Regions from separate parts of the Priestia sp. FSL W8-0524 genome, predicted to be linked through region 1. Evidence: riboswitches for the same ligand, from Rfam matches in the RefSeq annotation. Region 1 holds a riboswitch; the other holds the start of a gene.
The links. Region 1 has a riboswitch for cyclic di-AMP ahead of NST66_RS19730 (APC family permease). Riboswitches for the same ligand answer to the same signal wherever they lie in the genome.

Region 1 (7,747 bases):
GTAATCATGTCTATCAAATTGCAATTGTGGGCTATACGAACGCTGGTAAATCGACGATCTTTAACCGCTTAACAGAGGCGGGTATTTTTGAAGAAAATCAGCTGTTTGCAACTCTTGATCCGACGACAAGACAGTATACGCTTCCGTCAGGACTAACGGCTCTGTTAACGGATACGGTTGGATTTATTCAAGATCTTCCAACAACGTTAGTAGCCGCGTTCCGTTCAACACTTGAAGAAGTAACCGAAGCTGACCTTGTTCTGCACGTGGTAGATTCATCTAATCCAGATTACAATAACCACGAAAAAACAGTGCATCGCTTACTAGAAGAGCTGAACGTAACGGACATTCCGATGCTGACAGTTTACAATAAAGAAGATATGCAGCATGAACTATTTGTCCCATCCGCTTCGACATCTTTATCAATGAGCGCTTTTAAAGCTGCTGATTTAGTGAAGCTTGGGGAAAGAATTCAAGAAGAAATGAAAAAAGAAATGGCATTTTTTCATGTGCTGCTGCCGGCTTATGAAGGGAAAATGCTCGCTGAACTCAAAACGGTCTCTATTCTTGAGTCGTTAAAATTCAATGAAGAAACTGAGAAGTATCAGTGCAAAGGGTATATCGCAAAAGAGCATCCCCTTTACAAAAAGCTACAAACGCTTGAAGAAAGTTGAGGAACAAAGAAATGATGTTTGATCAGTTAAAAAACGGGGCACGCATTCGGGAACTTGCTGCAAAAGTAGAAAAGCAGATTAAGCCCGTACATGAGAAAATTGACGAGCGTATTGAAGCAAATCAATTTCGAGTGCTGCAAAGCTTTCAGCAAAACCGAGTGAGTGATTCACATTTTAATCCGACAACGGGGTATGGCTACGACGATCTAGGCCGCGATACGTTGGAGAAAGTATATGCGGACGTTTTTGGAACAGAAGCATGTCTAGTGCGTCCGCAAATTATTTCAGGCACGCATGCAATCGGCATTTCGCTGTTTGGTGTACTGCGTCCTGGAGATGAACTATTATATATAACTGGAAAGCCTTATGACACGCTTGAAGAAATCGTTGGCATACGAGGAAGCGGTGTAGGTTCTTTAAAAGAATATAACATTAGCTATAAATCAGTAGATTTAACTGAGGAAGGTCAAGTGGATTTTGAAGAAGTGAAAGCGTCTATTCATGAGCATACAAAGATGATAGGCATTCAGCGTTCAAAAGGGTACGGCATTCGTCCTTCTTTTACAGTCGCTCAAATAAAAGAAATGATTTCGTTTGTAAAGAGCATTAAGCCTGACGTTGTTGTATTTGTTGACAACTGCTACGGTGAATTTGTAGAAACAATCGAGCCAACGCATGTAGGAGCAGATTTGATGGCGGGGTCGCTTATTAAGAACCCTGGTGGAGGTCTCGCTAAAATCGGTGGCTATATTGCAGGACGAAAAGACCTAGTGGAAGCTTGTTCATACCGAATGACAACTCCTGGAATCGGTGCAGAAGCTGGAGCGACGCTGTATAGCTTGCAAGAAATGTATCAAGGGTTCTTCTTGGCGCCGCACGTAGTAGGTCAAGCCTTAAAAGGAGCGGTTTTCTCATCCGCTATGTTTGAAGAGCTTGGTATGCAAAGTGAACCGAAGTGGGACAGTGAACGAACAGATTTAATTCAATCCGTTCAGTTTGATGACCGCGATAAAATGGTGGCTTTTTGTCAGGCAATTCAATTCGCTTCGCCAATTAATTCACACGTAACGGCGTATCCTGCTTATATGCCAGGGTATGAAGATGATGTGATTATGGCAGCAGGAACGTTTATACAAGGAGCGAGCCTCGAGCTTACGGCAGATGGTCCTATCAGGCCGCCTTATGTCGCTTACGTGCAGGGCGGATTAACGTATGCTCATGTAAAAGTAGCAATATGCATGGCGGTAGATCAATTACTGACAAAAGAACTTTTATAAGATAGAAAGATTATTTCTCCCCGTTAACAAGGAAAAAAATAAGCTATAAAAATAAACGAAGTGCTATTTATTTGTATAGAAAAAATGTTCAGAAAAATTTATGTTAGAATTACTAACATTCGGTTGACAGGTGAACTAACATAGCATACAATGTAAATAGTTAATCCAAAGGAGGAACTGAAATGAGTGACAACATTCGAAGAAATACGCCACTTTTCCCGATTGGAATTGTGATGCAGTTAACTGAGTTGTCTGCTCGCCAAATTCGCTACTATGAAGAACATGAATTAGTTGCACCGGTAAGAACAGAAGGAAATCGACGACTATTCTCATTTAACGATGTTGATAAGCTGCTTGAAATCCGCGATCTAATCGAACAAGGTGTAAACTTAGCAGGTGTAAAACAGCTGTTTCATCTTCAAAAGGAGCAAAAAGGGCATAAGCAAGAAGAAAAAGTTGTGGCAGAAACAGCAAAGCCAGAATTAACGGACGATGAGTTGCGAAAAATGCTTCGTGCAGAACTTATGCAAGCAGGCCGTTTTAATCGAGCAACTTTAAATCAAGGAGATATGTCCAGGTTCTTTCATTAATAAAGTTATCAATATTTATGCCGTTCGTATATGAGGGGTATAGATTATAAATATTATATAGAGATTTAGGGGAGGATCACACGATGGCAAAGTACACAAAAGAAGATATTTTCCGCAAAGTTCAAGAAGAGAATGTAAAATATATTCGTCTTCAGTTCACTGACATTTTAGGAACAATTAAAAACGTTGAAATTCCAGTAAGTCAATTAGAAAAAGCGTTAGACAACAAAATGATGTTTGACGGTTCTTCTATTGAAGGGTTTGTACGTATTGAAGAATCAGATATGTACCTATTCCCGGATATTGATACATTTGTTATTTTTCCTTGGACATCTGAAAAAGGTAAAGTAGCACGTTTTATTTGTGACATCTACAATGCAGATAGAACTCCGTTTGATGGCGATCCACGTAATAACTTAAAACGTGTGTTAAAAGAGATGGAAGAGTTAGGATTTACTGATTTTAACCTTGGACCTGAGCCAGAGTTCTTCTTATTCAAATTAGACGAAAAAGGCGAACCTACATTAGAATTAAATGATAAAGGTGGCTACTTCGACTTAGCGCCAACTGACCTTGGTGAAAACTGCCGTCGTGACATCGTATTAGAGCTTGAAGAAATGGGCTTTGAAATTGAAGCATCTCACCATGAGGTAGCTCCTGGACAACACGAGATCGACTTCAAATATGCTGCTGCATTAAAAGCTTGTGATGATATCCAAACGTTCAAACTTGTTGTAAAAACAATTGCACGTAAACATGGCTTACATGCTACATTTATGCCAAAACCATTATTTGGTGTGAACGGTTCAGGTATGCACTGTAACGTTTCATTATTCAAAGATGGCCAAAACGCATTTTATGATGAGAACGGTAATCTAGAGCTAAGTGATACTGCTCGTCAATTTATCGCAGGTATCATCAAGCACGCACACAGCTTTACAGCAGTAACAAATCCTACTGTAAACTCTTATAAGCGTCTAGTACCTGGATATGAGGCTCCTTGTTATGTTGCATGGTCTGCTCGCAACCGTAGCCCATTAATCCGTATCCCAGCTTCTCGCGGCGTAGGAACTCGTGTTGAAGTACGTAGCGTAGACCCGGCTGCTAACCCATATTTAGCAATGGCTGTTCTATTAAAAGCTGGTTTAGATGGAATCAAGAACAATCTTGAAGCTCCAAAACCTATCGATCGTAATATCTATGTAATGACAAAAGAAGAGCGTGTTGAAGAAGGTATCGTAGATTTACCTGCAACATTAGCTCAAGCTTTAGATAGCTTCCAATCAAATGAAGTTATGGTTTCTGCATTAGGTGAACACTTAGCAGAGCACTTCGTTGAAGCGAAAGAAATCGAGTGGGATATGTTCCGTACACAAGTTCATCCTTGGGAACGTGACCAATACATGAGCCAATATTAATTTTTAAAAGTCGGAGAGATCGTTTGTACGTTCTCTCCGACTTTTTTGTTTTTCACAATGAATAAATAACATTCTGCATACGTAAATTGAATAATATAGCTTGTTTATAAAAAAGCTGCCTGTCGTATAATTTACAGGGAGCTTTTTTATTGTTTTGTTACATACAAGAAAGAATTTGTTTACATGAATCAAAAAGGATGAGCTTTTTGTCTCATTGAATCTATAAGTAAAAGTAGTGTATAACAGATAGTGAGATTGTTTATGTGTTCACTCTGCACTGTATTTCAGTATAACTTCAGAGAGTTTTCAGCCAATCATAGTATCGTTAGAAAATACTGTTGGAGAGGAATGTAATGAAAATGAAAGAAGGAAATTTCTTTAAAGGTTTAGTGATAGGGATATTGATAAGCATTCCAATTTGGATTATTCTCATTGTTGTAGGCGTTCTGCTTTTTAAATAGGTCCTAATGTTATAAATAATAGACCCTCCTGATCTATACTTTAATCAACCAGAATAGAATTTGGACCAAAAGTATGTTAGGGGGAGGGAACCGCACGATGAATTGTGCGGATTTTTTTATTGGTAGGGTAAACGTAGATTTCATCTATTTAGTTGCTTCTAGCAGTTGATTGGAGAGACTCCTGCGGGAAAAGCGGAATAGGTGAGACCCCGCAGGAGCGCACGCGACGAGGAGGCTCACCAGCCCCCCCGCGGAAAGCGAAGCCTTGCACGGAATTCAACAGCGATGTAACAAGCCATCCATACTAGCGCATTTATCCCATTTGTTCGTTTTTAGGTTGAAGTGATTTCGTTATGTCTCAATCTCCTTTTTTAGTAATTTTTCACTAAGTAGGCTAGTATACGTAGCACTTTTTTCCCTCATGCATATGTTAACAATAAGGAGGGACAAGTAATATGAAAAAAATCTATCTTGATGCAGGACATGGTGGGGCAGATGCAGGAGCAGTTGGAGCAAGCGGACTATATGAAAAAAACTTAGTGTTAAAAATTCAACAATATTTAATAAGCTATTTAAATAGCACCTACAGTGACTTTACGATTAAAACCACCCGTACCACAGATACTTTTTTATCGTTATCTCAGCGAGCTTCTCAAGCTAACTCGTGGGGAGCAGATGCATTTATGTCTATTCACGTAAATGCCGGTGGAGGAACAGGATACGAAGATTATGTTTATAGAAGCGCCAGCAATGCCAGTAAAACGTTTCAATCAATTGTCCACGGCCAAGTACAGCCAGCGCTGCTGTCGTATAATCATCCGAATCGCGGTCGAAAATCAGCTAATTATGCGGTGCTTCGCTTAACAAATATGCCTGCAGTACTAACTGAAATAGCTTTTATTGATAGGAGCGCCGATGCAGCACTTCTTCAAAATGAAGCTTTTTTAAAAAGCATGGGTGAATCGTATGCAAAAGGAATTGCCGTATATTTAAATTTACCTCGTCGTGCAGTTCCAAATCCATCGCCATCTCCATCTCCAACACCGACACCGACACCGACACCAAATCCATCACCTTCTGAACCAGGTGAAAAAACGTATACAATTAAGCAAGGAGATACGCTGTACAGTATTGCACAGAAGTACGGAATAACAGTACAAGCGCTTCAAGAAGCGAATACAGGGCTTTCTGATCCTTTAACACTACAGGTTGGAAAAACAATTGTTATTCCTTCAGGAACTTCACCAACACCTACTCCAACACCTACTCCAACACCTACTCCAACACCACCTTCTGAACAATATCCACTTCCCAATGGAATTTTAAAACAAGGCGATTCTGGAGAAGCAGTGAAACAGCTTCAAAGAGCATTAAACGCGGTTAATTTTAAAGTAGGGTCAGTAGACGGAATATATGGAGTACAAACGAAAGATGCAGTCAGACGTTTTCAGCTTGTGTATCTTCCTTATGATGTAGATGGCATTTATGGTCCTCAAACGAAAAACAAGCTAGCAGCCGTTTTAAAAGCAAAAAGTTAAAGAAAGCAGGTCTTCTGTAAGCAGGCAGAAGGCCTTTTGTTTTCCCCTTAAAAGCGCCTTAAGTACTATTTTATCGTTTACGTAAAATAATGCTTTACAAACCATTTGTACGGGAGTATATTATCTAAGAACAAAGGATAGTTATGAAAGAAACTTGTTATCAATCATACCCTTTAACCGAAAATTATATTGACCTGTTATCGCTTAATTCGTCAGAAGTGGGGGACCCAAATTTGTGCATTGTCACTTGGGGTGAATCCTTTTTTAAAAGGTAGGGCTACTCTCATAGCCCGAATCCGACAGCTAACCCCATAAGCGTTTTGGAGAGGAGGTTTAAGCTGTGTAAAAACGCTGAGAACCCTTAGTGTTTTTTTTGTGCGCTTTTTTAACATAAAAAGGTATTTTTTAGGGATAATATCACTTATTCATGAACTTGTAACGGAGCTTAGCAACGAACAGTGAATAGTAGCTAAGCAATCATCGGAGGGAAATTACGTGAACTATTCAGTTCTCAAGAGATTATTGATTGGAAAGCCGCTCAAAACAAAAGAGTTAGGCGATCAAAAGCTTAGTAAGCTTAAAGCGCTGGCTATTTTATCATCAGATGCCTTATCTTCAGTGGCTTATGGAACAGAACAGATTTTGATTGTCCTTGCAACAGTGGGCGTGCTTGCCTATTGGTATTCGATTCCAATTGCGATTGGGGTATTGGTGCTGCTGACGGCTTTAATTCTTTCATATCGTCAAATTATTTATGCGTATCCGCAAGGCGGAGGAGCTTATATTGTTTCGAAAACCAATTTAGGAGAAAATCCTGGACTTATCGCTGGGGGATCACTGTTAGTAGATTATATTTTAACAGTTGCCGTGAGTGTTTCAGCAGGAACCGATGCTTTAACTTCGGCTTTTCCAACGCTGCATCACTATAACGTAGTAATTGCGTGTTTGCTGGTGATTTTTATTACGGTTTTAAATTTACGAGGTGTAACAGAATCCGCTTCTGTCTTAGCTTATCCGGTTTATTTATTTGTGATTGCTCTTATTTTGTTAATAGCGGTGGGCTTCTTCAAAATAGTGACAGGTCAAGTTTCACCTGAGCTTCATACATCTCTCGGTACCGTGGTGCCAGGTATTAGTTTGTTTTTATTATTAAAAGCTTTTTCATCAGGCTGTTCGGCATTGACTGGTGTAGAAGCTATTTCGAATGCAGTGCCTAACTTTAAAGATCCAGGTGCAAAAAATGCTGTTCATACATTAATGCTGATGGGCGGTATTTTAGCCGTTTTATTTTCTGGCATCACGTTTTTAGCTTATTGGCTTGGCATTTCTCCAAAAGCAGATGAAACGGTTGTATCACAAATTGCATCGAGTGTATTTGGACGAAATGGGTTTTATTATTTTATTCAAGGCACCACAGCTCTGATTTTAGTGCTAGCAGCGAATACGGGTTTTTCAGCTTTCCCTTTGCTTGCCGTAAACTTATCGTCTGATAAATACATGCCAAGAATGTTTCAAATTCGCGGCGATCGACTAGGCTATTCAAATGGAATTGTGACCCTTGGAATTGCTTCTATTGTCTTACTTGTCGCCTTTAAAGGAGCGACGGAACAATTAATTCCTCTTTATGCAGTTGGAGTGTTCATTCCATTTACGCTTTCTCAAACAGGCATGATTGTCAAATGGCTTAGAGAAAAGCCGGCCGGCTGGCAAGGAAAGCTAACCATTAACTTAATTGGTGCCCTCATTACCTTAACGGTGCTAATCATTTTGTTTACAACGAAGTTTTCAC
Region 2 (7,747 bases), 200 kb from region 1:
GTTTAACTTTTCTCTCTATTCATTTACAATTATCTATATTTTCTAACAATTTATCCATAGGCTGATAGTTTCTTACTATTTTTGGAACTATGTAGACTGAACGCTCTAATAATGTAGAAAATCTAGCAGTTAAGAAGTCGTTCGACTTACATGCACTTCTTAAATTTTTTATAAATATTCTTATTGTTATATAAAAAGCAATCCTTTATGAAAATCAGCATACGTTTTCTGAAAATCAAAAATAAAACAGGACTTTAGATTCATCGTCCTGTTTGGAGCATGTTTTCGACTTTTTTAATGTCCGCGTGCGTAGGATTGATTTCCCGAGCATAGGCGATTTGTTCTTTCGCTTTTTCCATTTCTTTTAATTGAATATAGGTTTTGGCGAGTTCGAGCGGCAGCATAATCCCTTCAAAACCAAGATCTTGCGCCTTCTGCAAATAAAACAGCGATTTTTCGTAATTCCCTCCAAACATAAGCGGAGTTTCCCGATATTTTATTCCTCGAACGAAGTGCGCCAAGCTTGAAGATGGATTTAATGTTAATGCCTGATGAAGAGCCCGGTCCATTTCTAAGTTCAATACCATTTTTTCAAAGATAATTGATTCTTCAATTTGCTTTGCTAAACAAACGGCTAAGTAACAGTACAAATCAGATGCTTGAGGTTTTTTCTTCATTTCTTGTTGAATTTCGCGCTTGATCTCTTTCCACTTTCCCTCTTCTAGCTGATTCATGACGTATTGTGCATGTATTCCCACCTGTTTGCCCTCCTTTTCCTCTTTATCATAAAGGATTTCTGCGCAAATGAAAAAAGTAAGTGTTCTTCATTCTTCACAAAAAACGTTACCATTAAAAAATAGGCAAATTTCTCAATCACTTAACCCAATTAGTACATAGGATATAGAGACTTTTATTAAAGGAGGTTACACATATGGGCGCAAAAGGCGGTTTTGGTTTTTCATTTATCGTTGTTTTATTTATCCTATTAGTAATCGTAGGGTGTTCTTGCTACTACTAATTTTTAGAGAGGATGAACATCATTCATCCTCTCCTATTTTAAAAAAAACCATGCTTTCGCATGGCTACATACCGATTAGATGAATGAGTAGAGGAACTCATTGTTCGGCAATATTGAAGAAATTTTTGGTTTTTACTTCCGCCTAGTATGCCCTTTTTGACGGGGGCTATGCGCAAATAAAGTTAACGTTTAAAAGCGAAAGCCAGACGCACCTACAATAACAAGTAAAACAAATAACACAACGATTAACGCAAAATTTTGTTTTCCCACGTACCATCCCTCACTTCCTGTTATCTGCTTTTAGTGTATGCAACAGCTTGGCAAAATGTTTAGGACAGGGGTGCGGATTTTTCCAATGAGAAAAACCTTCAAATTTCGCCAAAAAAAGTGAATCATATTTTTGTTTCTTTCGTTATATATAGTAAGAGATTTTTTTACTATAAAAAAGGAGGGGCTTTAATGCGCCGACATTCCAAATTGCCCATTGTTCTTGTTTTTGCCTTCTTTTTATTCATCGCAACTGTTTTGTGCGTAACCTCTTATATGTCTTGAACGTATAAATAATATAAAAAAATCGCCTCATCGAAGGCGATTTTTCTATCCTAGCATTATATCTTCGTTTGGATAGCGAACGGCTTCACGCTTTTGCTTAGATAATGAAAACGCAAGCGTTAATGGCCCCACTTTTCCTAAAAACATGATAAAGATAATAATCACGCGTCCAAAGTACGAAAGTTCAGGAGTCGCTCCCATCGATAAACCTACTGTTCCAAACGCAGAAACAACTTCAAACATAATTTTTACAAACGGCAGGTTTTCCGAAATATTTAACAGGAAGATGGCCCCAAACACAAACATAATTGAAATCATCGTAATGGCTAGTGCCTTAAAAACATGAAGAGGAAGAAGTCGTCTCTTTAGCAGCACAATATCTTCCCTGCTTCGTAAAAATGCCCATACAGAAAAGACAATCACCACAAACGTCGTGAGTTTGATACCCCCTCCTGTTGACGCACTCCCTGCACCAATGAACATCAATAAAACCATTAAAAACACCGTTGCGTCATGCAAATGAGCTAAATCAATTGTATTAAAGCCAGCGGTTCTTGTTGTTACCGCTTGAAAATAAGAAGCCCATACTTTGTCTCCTAATGATAAATTTCCGAGCGTATGCGAATTGCCGTACTCTAAGAAAAAAATAAAAAGCATGGCAATCACGTTAATGGCGAACGTGCTGATAATCATAATTTTTGAATGCAGCGTTAGTTTTTTATACGATTTTTTCACCCACATATCAGCAAGGACGGTAAACCCTAACCCACCAATAATAAAGAGAAAAGAAATCGTGATGTTAATAATAGGATCTCCTACATACTGAACTAAGTTATCAGACAGCAGTCCGAACCCTGCGTTATTAAAAGCCGAAATCGAATGAAACAAGCTAAAGAACAGCCCCTTAGACCATCCGAATTCCGGAACCCAGCGTATCGCTAAAAAGAGCAGTGCAACAAACTCAATTAAAAATGAAAAGATGAACAACCTTTTAACTAGCAGCACAACTCCACCGACGCTCGTCTGATTTAATGCCTGCTGAACGAGCATACGCTCTTTAAATCCAATTTTTTTACCTAGCATCATAAAAATCAGCACGGCAAATGACATAATGCCGAGACCGCCTATTTGAATTAACAGCATAATAATCGTTTGACCGATGACGGTAAAACGCGTACCTGTATCTACGACGGCTAAGCCGGTCACTGTCATAGCGGAAGTAGATGTAAAAAGGGCGTCTACCCACCGGATTGGCTCAGTAGTAGAAAAAGGCATCATCAATAGAAGAGCACCAATAATAATTCCTCCGCCAAAAATGGAGACAAGCAGCTGCGGAGGAGTGAGTTTAATGATTTGTTTTTTCATGAGTTAAACTCCTTCTTCTTCAAAACGGTTCAAATCGCGATTATGTCCGATAACAATCAGCATATCTCCTTGTTCAATTATTTCATGCGCGGTAGGCGAAATCACCATTTCCCCGTCTTTTCGCTGAAAGCCGATAATATTGCAGCCGTACTTGGCACGAATGTTCAAATCAAACAGCGTTTTATTATGAAGCTTTTTAGAAGCGACAATTTCGACAATACTATAATCCTTTGACAGTTCAATGTAATCAATGATCTTTTCTGACACCACGTGATGAGCAATCCGCTTCGCAATATCGCGCTCAGGATGAATGACTTTGTCCGCTCCTATTTTCTCCAGCACTTTTTGATGATACATATTCACCGCTTTTACCCATACTTGCTTAACGCCCATATCTTTTAAAAGCATCGTTGCAAGCACGCTTGCTTCAATATCGTCTCCAAACGAAATAAGAGCATGATCAACGTTACGAATGCCTAGCCCTTTTAAGCTAGCTTCATCAATTGCGTTCGCTTGCACGACATATGTAGCTGAGTTGCTATATTTCTTTACTACCTCCTGATTGCGGTCAATAGCGAGCACATCCACATCCAAATTAGCAAACTCTTCAACCAAACTGCCTCCAAAACGACCTAATCCCAATACAGCAAACTGTTTTTTCATAATGTATTTATTCCTTTCTTCAACTGCTGTGTGTTCTCTTAGCTTATACTTTTTCTAAAAAATTACATGTTTTTCTTAAAAAAAGCGCAAAAAAACACAGGAAGGCTCCTGTGTTTTTTCACACTCTTCCCCCTCAAAACGCTTGCGAAGTTAGCTGTCGGGTTCGGGTTTTAAGAGTAACCCTACCTTTTTAAGGATTCACCCCGGAGCACAATATGTGCGTAAATAATGGGTCCTCCGCTCCGTAATGGATTAAGCGATTTTTATTCAAATATCTATGATCTATTTTTTAGAATAATCGATTCGATTCATGATACGTTTCACTTCACGAAAGCTATCTTACTCCTGTGGATTTTGTCTGTCAAGATATTTTTAGGGAAGACATCACTTGCGCTGCAAACTGCAAAAATCATATAAATCTAAACCGACAATCAGTTTGTGAAATTGATCAAACAAATTAATAACGGCCAAAAGCTCTAATAGCTGCGTATCACTGTAAAATTTCTTTAATTGATCCATATCAGCATCCGTCAAATCCCTTGGACGCACTCGGTATACATCTATAAATCGAAACAGCAGTCGATCTTTTTCTTCCAGCTCTTTTTCTCTTAACACTTTTTGATTAAGCGTCTTATCGCCTACATATGACATGCTCATACACGTCTCACAGCCGTTAACACCTGCTAGATAAAGCCTGATTTTTTCCTTAGTCTCTCTTTTTACTATATCACTGTTCCAAAGCTTGTCGTATAGCTCATCATACAACCTTTTTACATCTGGAATTAAATTCAGTGCTTTTTCAAAATTTGTTCCCTCTTCGTTTGTTAACAAAACTCTTGCCATTTTTTACTCACTCCTTTTTAATTATTATAGTAAGAAAAATGGAGATTTCAGATAACAAATAAAACATATTATCTGCTGTTACTAATCAAATGAAACATTAATATGAAAGAAGGTTTTCAATTGAAAATTGATGAAATTGATTTATCGATTTTGCAGGCACTGCAGCAAAACAGCCGTCTTTCCTTAAGAGAGCTAGGAAAACAAATTAACCTGTCTCCTCCTTCAGTGGCAGAGCGAGTAAGACAGCTAGAGAGCTTTGGTATTATAAAAGGATATACAATCGATATTGATTATGAAAAGCTGCAGTTGCCCGTCTCGTGTTTTATTGAAGTAACCATGAAAAACGGAGAGCACGAGCGTTTTAAAAGATTTATTTCTCAGTATCCCTATGCTTTATTCTGTGAACGCATCGCCGGACAGGCTTGCTTCATTACAAAGCTTCAGCTTCCTCACCTGCACGTACTCGAGCAATTTATTAACGAAATTACACCTTATGCCAAAACGATTTCACACATCGCCCTTTCTCACGTGGAGATGTCTTCTGCATTATTGAGTCATTTAAAAGATGAAAAGTGATTAAAACATACGTTCACCGTACTAACGAAAAGATCCGAACGATTCATCGTTCGGATCTTCTTTCCACTAAACTACTTCTGTCCTAGCCTCTTTTGTTCGTCCAAAAGCATAAAAAATAACCCTCCAAAGCTGGAGGGTATAAATTTTCCGAATAATGAAAGTTTTACAACTTCATTCTATCAGGTACCGACATTTCTGTCTACTTAAAAATGTAAAAGAGCTCTCTATTAATAGAAAGCTCTTTTACCTGCTTGTTTTTTGAAAACAATCAATCTATATAAAAGGGAACTACCTAAGGTTGAAAGTCACGTGAAACCTTGGCAGTTGATCCTGGATATACCGGTTGATATGATTCAAAACAAGTTCTTTCATCATTTCTTCTTTGACTTCTGATTCCGTTTTTTTATCTTTTTGTTTTAAAATAAGAATATAATAGACTTTACCCATTTTAATGGGCTTACTACACTCTCCGATGTGCTGTTTTTTTAAAACATCTATAAAAGAGGGAGATAGATTCGAAAGCTTTAGATTATCATCATTCTCTATTTTGCTGATGGTCTGGACATCAGCATATTTTTTTTGAACGTCTTGAAGCGATGTTCCTTTTTGCAGCTCAGCCGCAACGGTCTCGGCATCATGTAAAGTTGTAAAAGTTAGCTGCGAAAAAGATACGCGCGTTACATCATTCTCAATACGTGTATAGTAAGCGTCTAGTTCATCAGACGTAATTTGTTTACGGAAATATTCTTCTAATTTAAACTGATTTATTAGCTGTTTAGTTACATCGCTAGAACGAATGTGCAAGACTTCATAGCCTTGTTTTCTTGTATCTTCGTCATATGAACGTTTGATTTGTTTCCACATATCCTCGACTTTTTTCTGTACCCTGTCACTTGTCTTTAGATGCGAAATTAAGATTTTTTGCATGACAAGCTGCCGCAACAACTCTTTGCGGTAGCTTGTATCATTTAGCGGAGCATCGGGATTTAAGAACCCTTCAACTGCTAAAAAACGATTGAATTCAGCTCCTGTCACCTTTCCTCCTTCATACGCTGCCACTTCTTTAGCAGAAGATAGCTGACTAATTTCTACAGAAGGAAACATCGTGTTTGAATGCTTCCCTCCGCAGCCTGTTAAAAATCCGAACGCTGTTAATACTGCTAGCAGCAGCTTTAACGGTGCTGAACTCATCCATTGTTATCCTGCTGCTCTGAAAGCTTCAGAGAAATAGTTTGTTTTTTTCCATTTCGGTACACGTCTAATTTTACCGTATCTCCTACTTTGCGTTTTGTGTATAGATATTGACGTAAATCACTGGATGTTTTGACTTCATTTCCATCGATGGCAACAATCACGTCTTTTGATTGTAAACCAGCATCAGAAGCAGAAGAGAATGGTTCAACCGTCGTTACGACAACTCCTTCAGACGTATCGCTTGTTAGGCCTAGCTGATCTTGTTTTGTTGCAGCTGAAAGCTGACCTACATCTTGAAGACCTACCCCCATATATGGACGCGTTATTTTTCCGTTTTTCATCAGCTGTTCAATTGTTGGCTGCACTTCATCACTTGGAAGAGCAAAGCCGATTCCTTCTACATTGTCTTCTGAAATTTTCATACTGTTGATACCAACTACTTCACCGGAAGAATTGATCAAGGCACCGCCGCTGTTTCCTGGATTAATCGCCGCATCCGTTTGAATTGCATCTACGTTCCAATTCTCTGAAATAGGGACAGAGCGTTTTGCTGCGCTCACGATACCTTGTGTGACCGTACGAGAAAATTGTTCACCAAGAGGGTTTCCGATTGCAAGAACCGTTTCACCCGCCACTAAATCTGATGATTTTCCGAACTTCGCCACTTGTTCAACATTTTTGTCGGACATTTCAAGCACCGCTAAATCCGTTAGCGCGTCAGCTCCGACAATTTTAGCTTTTTCTTTTTGTCCGTTTGAAAGTGACACTTCTACTTCGCTTGCGCCGTCAATAACGTGGTTATTAGTCACAACGTAGGCTTTTCCATTTTCTTTTTTGAAAATAACACCGGAACCCGTTCCTGCTTCTTGCGTTTGGGTATCTCCAGAAAATGGATTTGTTTGCTGTTGAATATTGTTCACGCCTACAACAGCAGCTGATACTTTATTTACAACTGAAACAAGATCTGACTGATTCACGGTTGTGCTTACTGTTCGAGGCGTTGTGCTCGTTGTTGTTGCCGTTTGAGTCTGCGTTGTTTGATTCGCTGTTTGCGTATCCGCTGAATCCATTAACCCTAGCTGCGGAGCGCCGTATAGCACAATTCCTCCCCCTAGCACTGCTCCCGCGATGGAAGATGCGATCACTGGAAATAAGCGTCTTTTTGGAGGCTGTGATGATGACGCAGGCTGATACTGATCATAGCGCCGCTGGCGGTTTTCATATTCTTCTTTTCGTTCTTCCTCTCTTTCATAATCACGTGGATCCATGAAAATCACTCCTTTTAACGTAGCAAATTTTATGTTATCTATACTATAAAATAAAAGTTTGGGATAAGTATCAAAACAATATGTGAAATTGTGAAAAATTTCTTTATAACAGCAAACACGTAGTATAATAGCGGGTACATAAACCTTTAAAAAAACGCGCATAGATGGCGCAATATGCTTTATTTACCTTAATTTTCATATATTCAGAGGAAGGTGTCAAATTTGAGCTTTACACTATATTTAGTAGAGGATGAACAAAATTTAAACG

Region 2: it holds a riboswitch for cyclic di-AMP, as region 1 does, so the genes downstream of both, NST66_RS18725 (potassium channel family protein) here and NST66_RS19730 (APC family permease) in region 1, are expected to answer to the same signal.

Annotation. Positions count from the first base shown of each region.
Region 1 covers NZ_JBBOUG010000001.1:3,758,922-3,766,668, reverse strand. Annotated here, with positions in the region: gene hflX (GTPase HflX) at 1-674, shown strand, start outside; gene NST66_RS19750 (methionine gamma-lyase family protein) at 689-1,951, shown strand; gene NST66_RS19745 (MerR family transcriptional regulator) at 2,134-2,541, shown strand; gene glnA (type I glutamate--ammonia ligase) at 2,625-3,959, shown strand; gene NST66_RS19735 (N-acetylmuramoyl-L-alanine amidase) at 4,876-5,958, shown strand; cyclic di-AMP (ydaO/yuaA leader) riboswitch at 6,150-6,291, shown strand; gene NST66_RS19730 (APC family permease) at 6,454-7,747, shown strand, end outside.
Region 2 covers NZ_JBBOUG010000001.1:3,559,732-3,567,478, forward strand. Annotated here, with positions in the region: gene NST66_RS18705 (tetratricopeptide repeat protein) at 261-758, opposite strand; gene NST66_RS18710 (YjcZ family sporulation protein) at 932-1,018, shown strand; gene NST66_RS18715 (YjcZ family sporulation protein) at 1,208-1,288, opposite strand; gene NST66_RS18720 (TrkH family potassium uptake protein) at 1,616-2,935, opposite strand; gene NST66_RS18725 (potassium channel family protein) at 2,939-3,598, opposite strand; cyclic di-AMP (ydaO/yuaA leader) riboswitch at 3,723-3,867, opposite strand; gene NST66_RS18730 (hypothetical protein) at 3,983-4,441, opposite strand; gene NST66_RS18735 (Lrp/AsnC family transcriptional regulator) at 4,562-5,017, shown strand; gene NST66_RS18740 (peptidyl-prolyl cis-trans isomerase) at 5,306-6,208, opposite strand; gene NST66_RS18745 (S1C family serine protease) at 6,205-7,479, opposite strand; gene NST66_RS18750 (response regulator transcription factor) at 7,702-7,747, shown strand, end outside.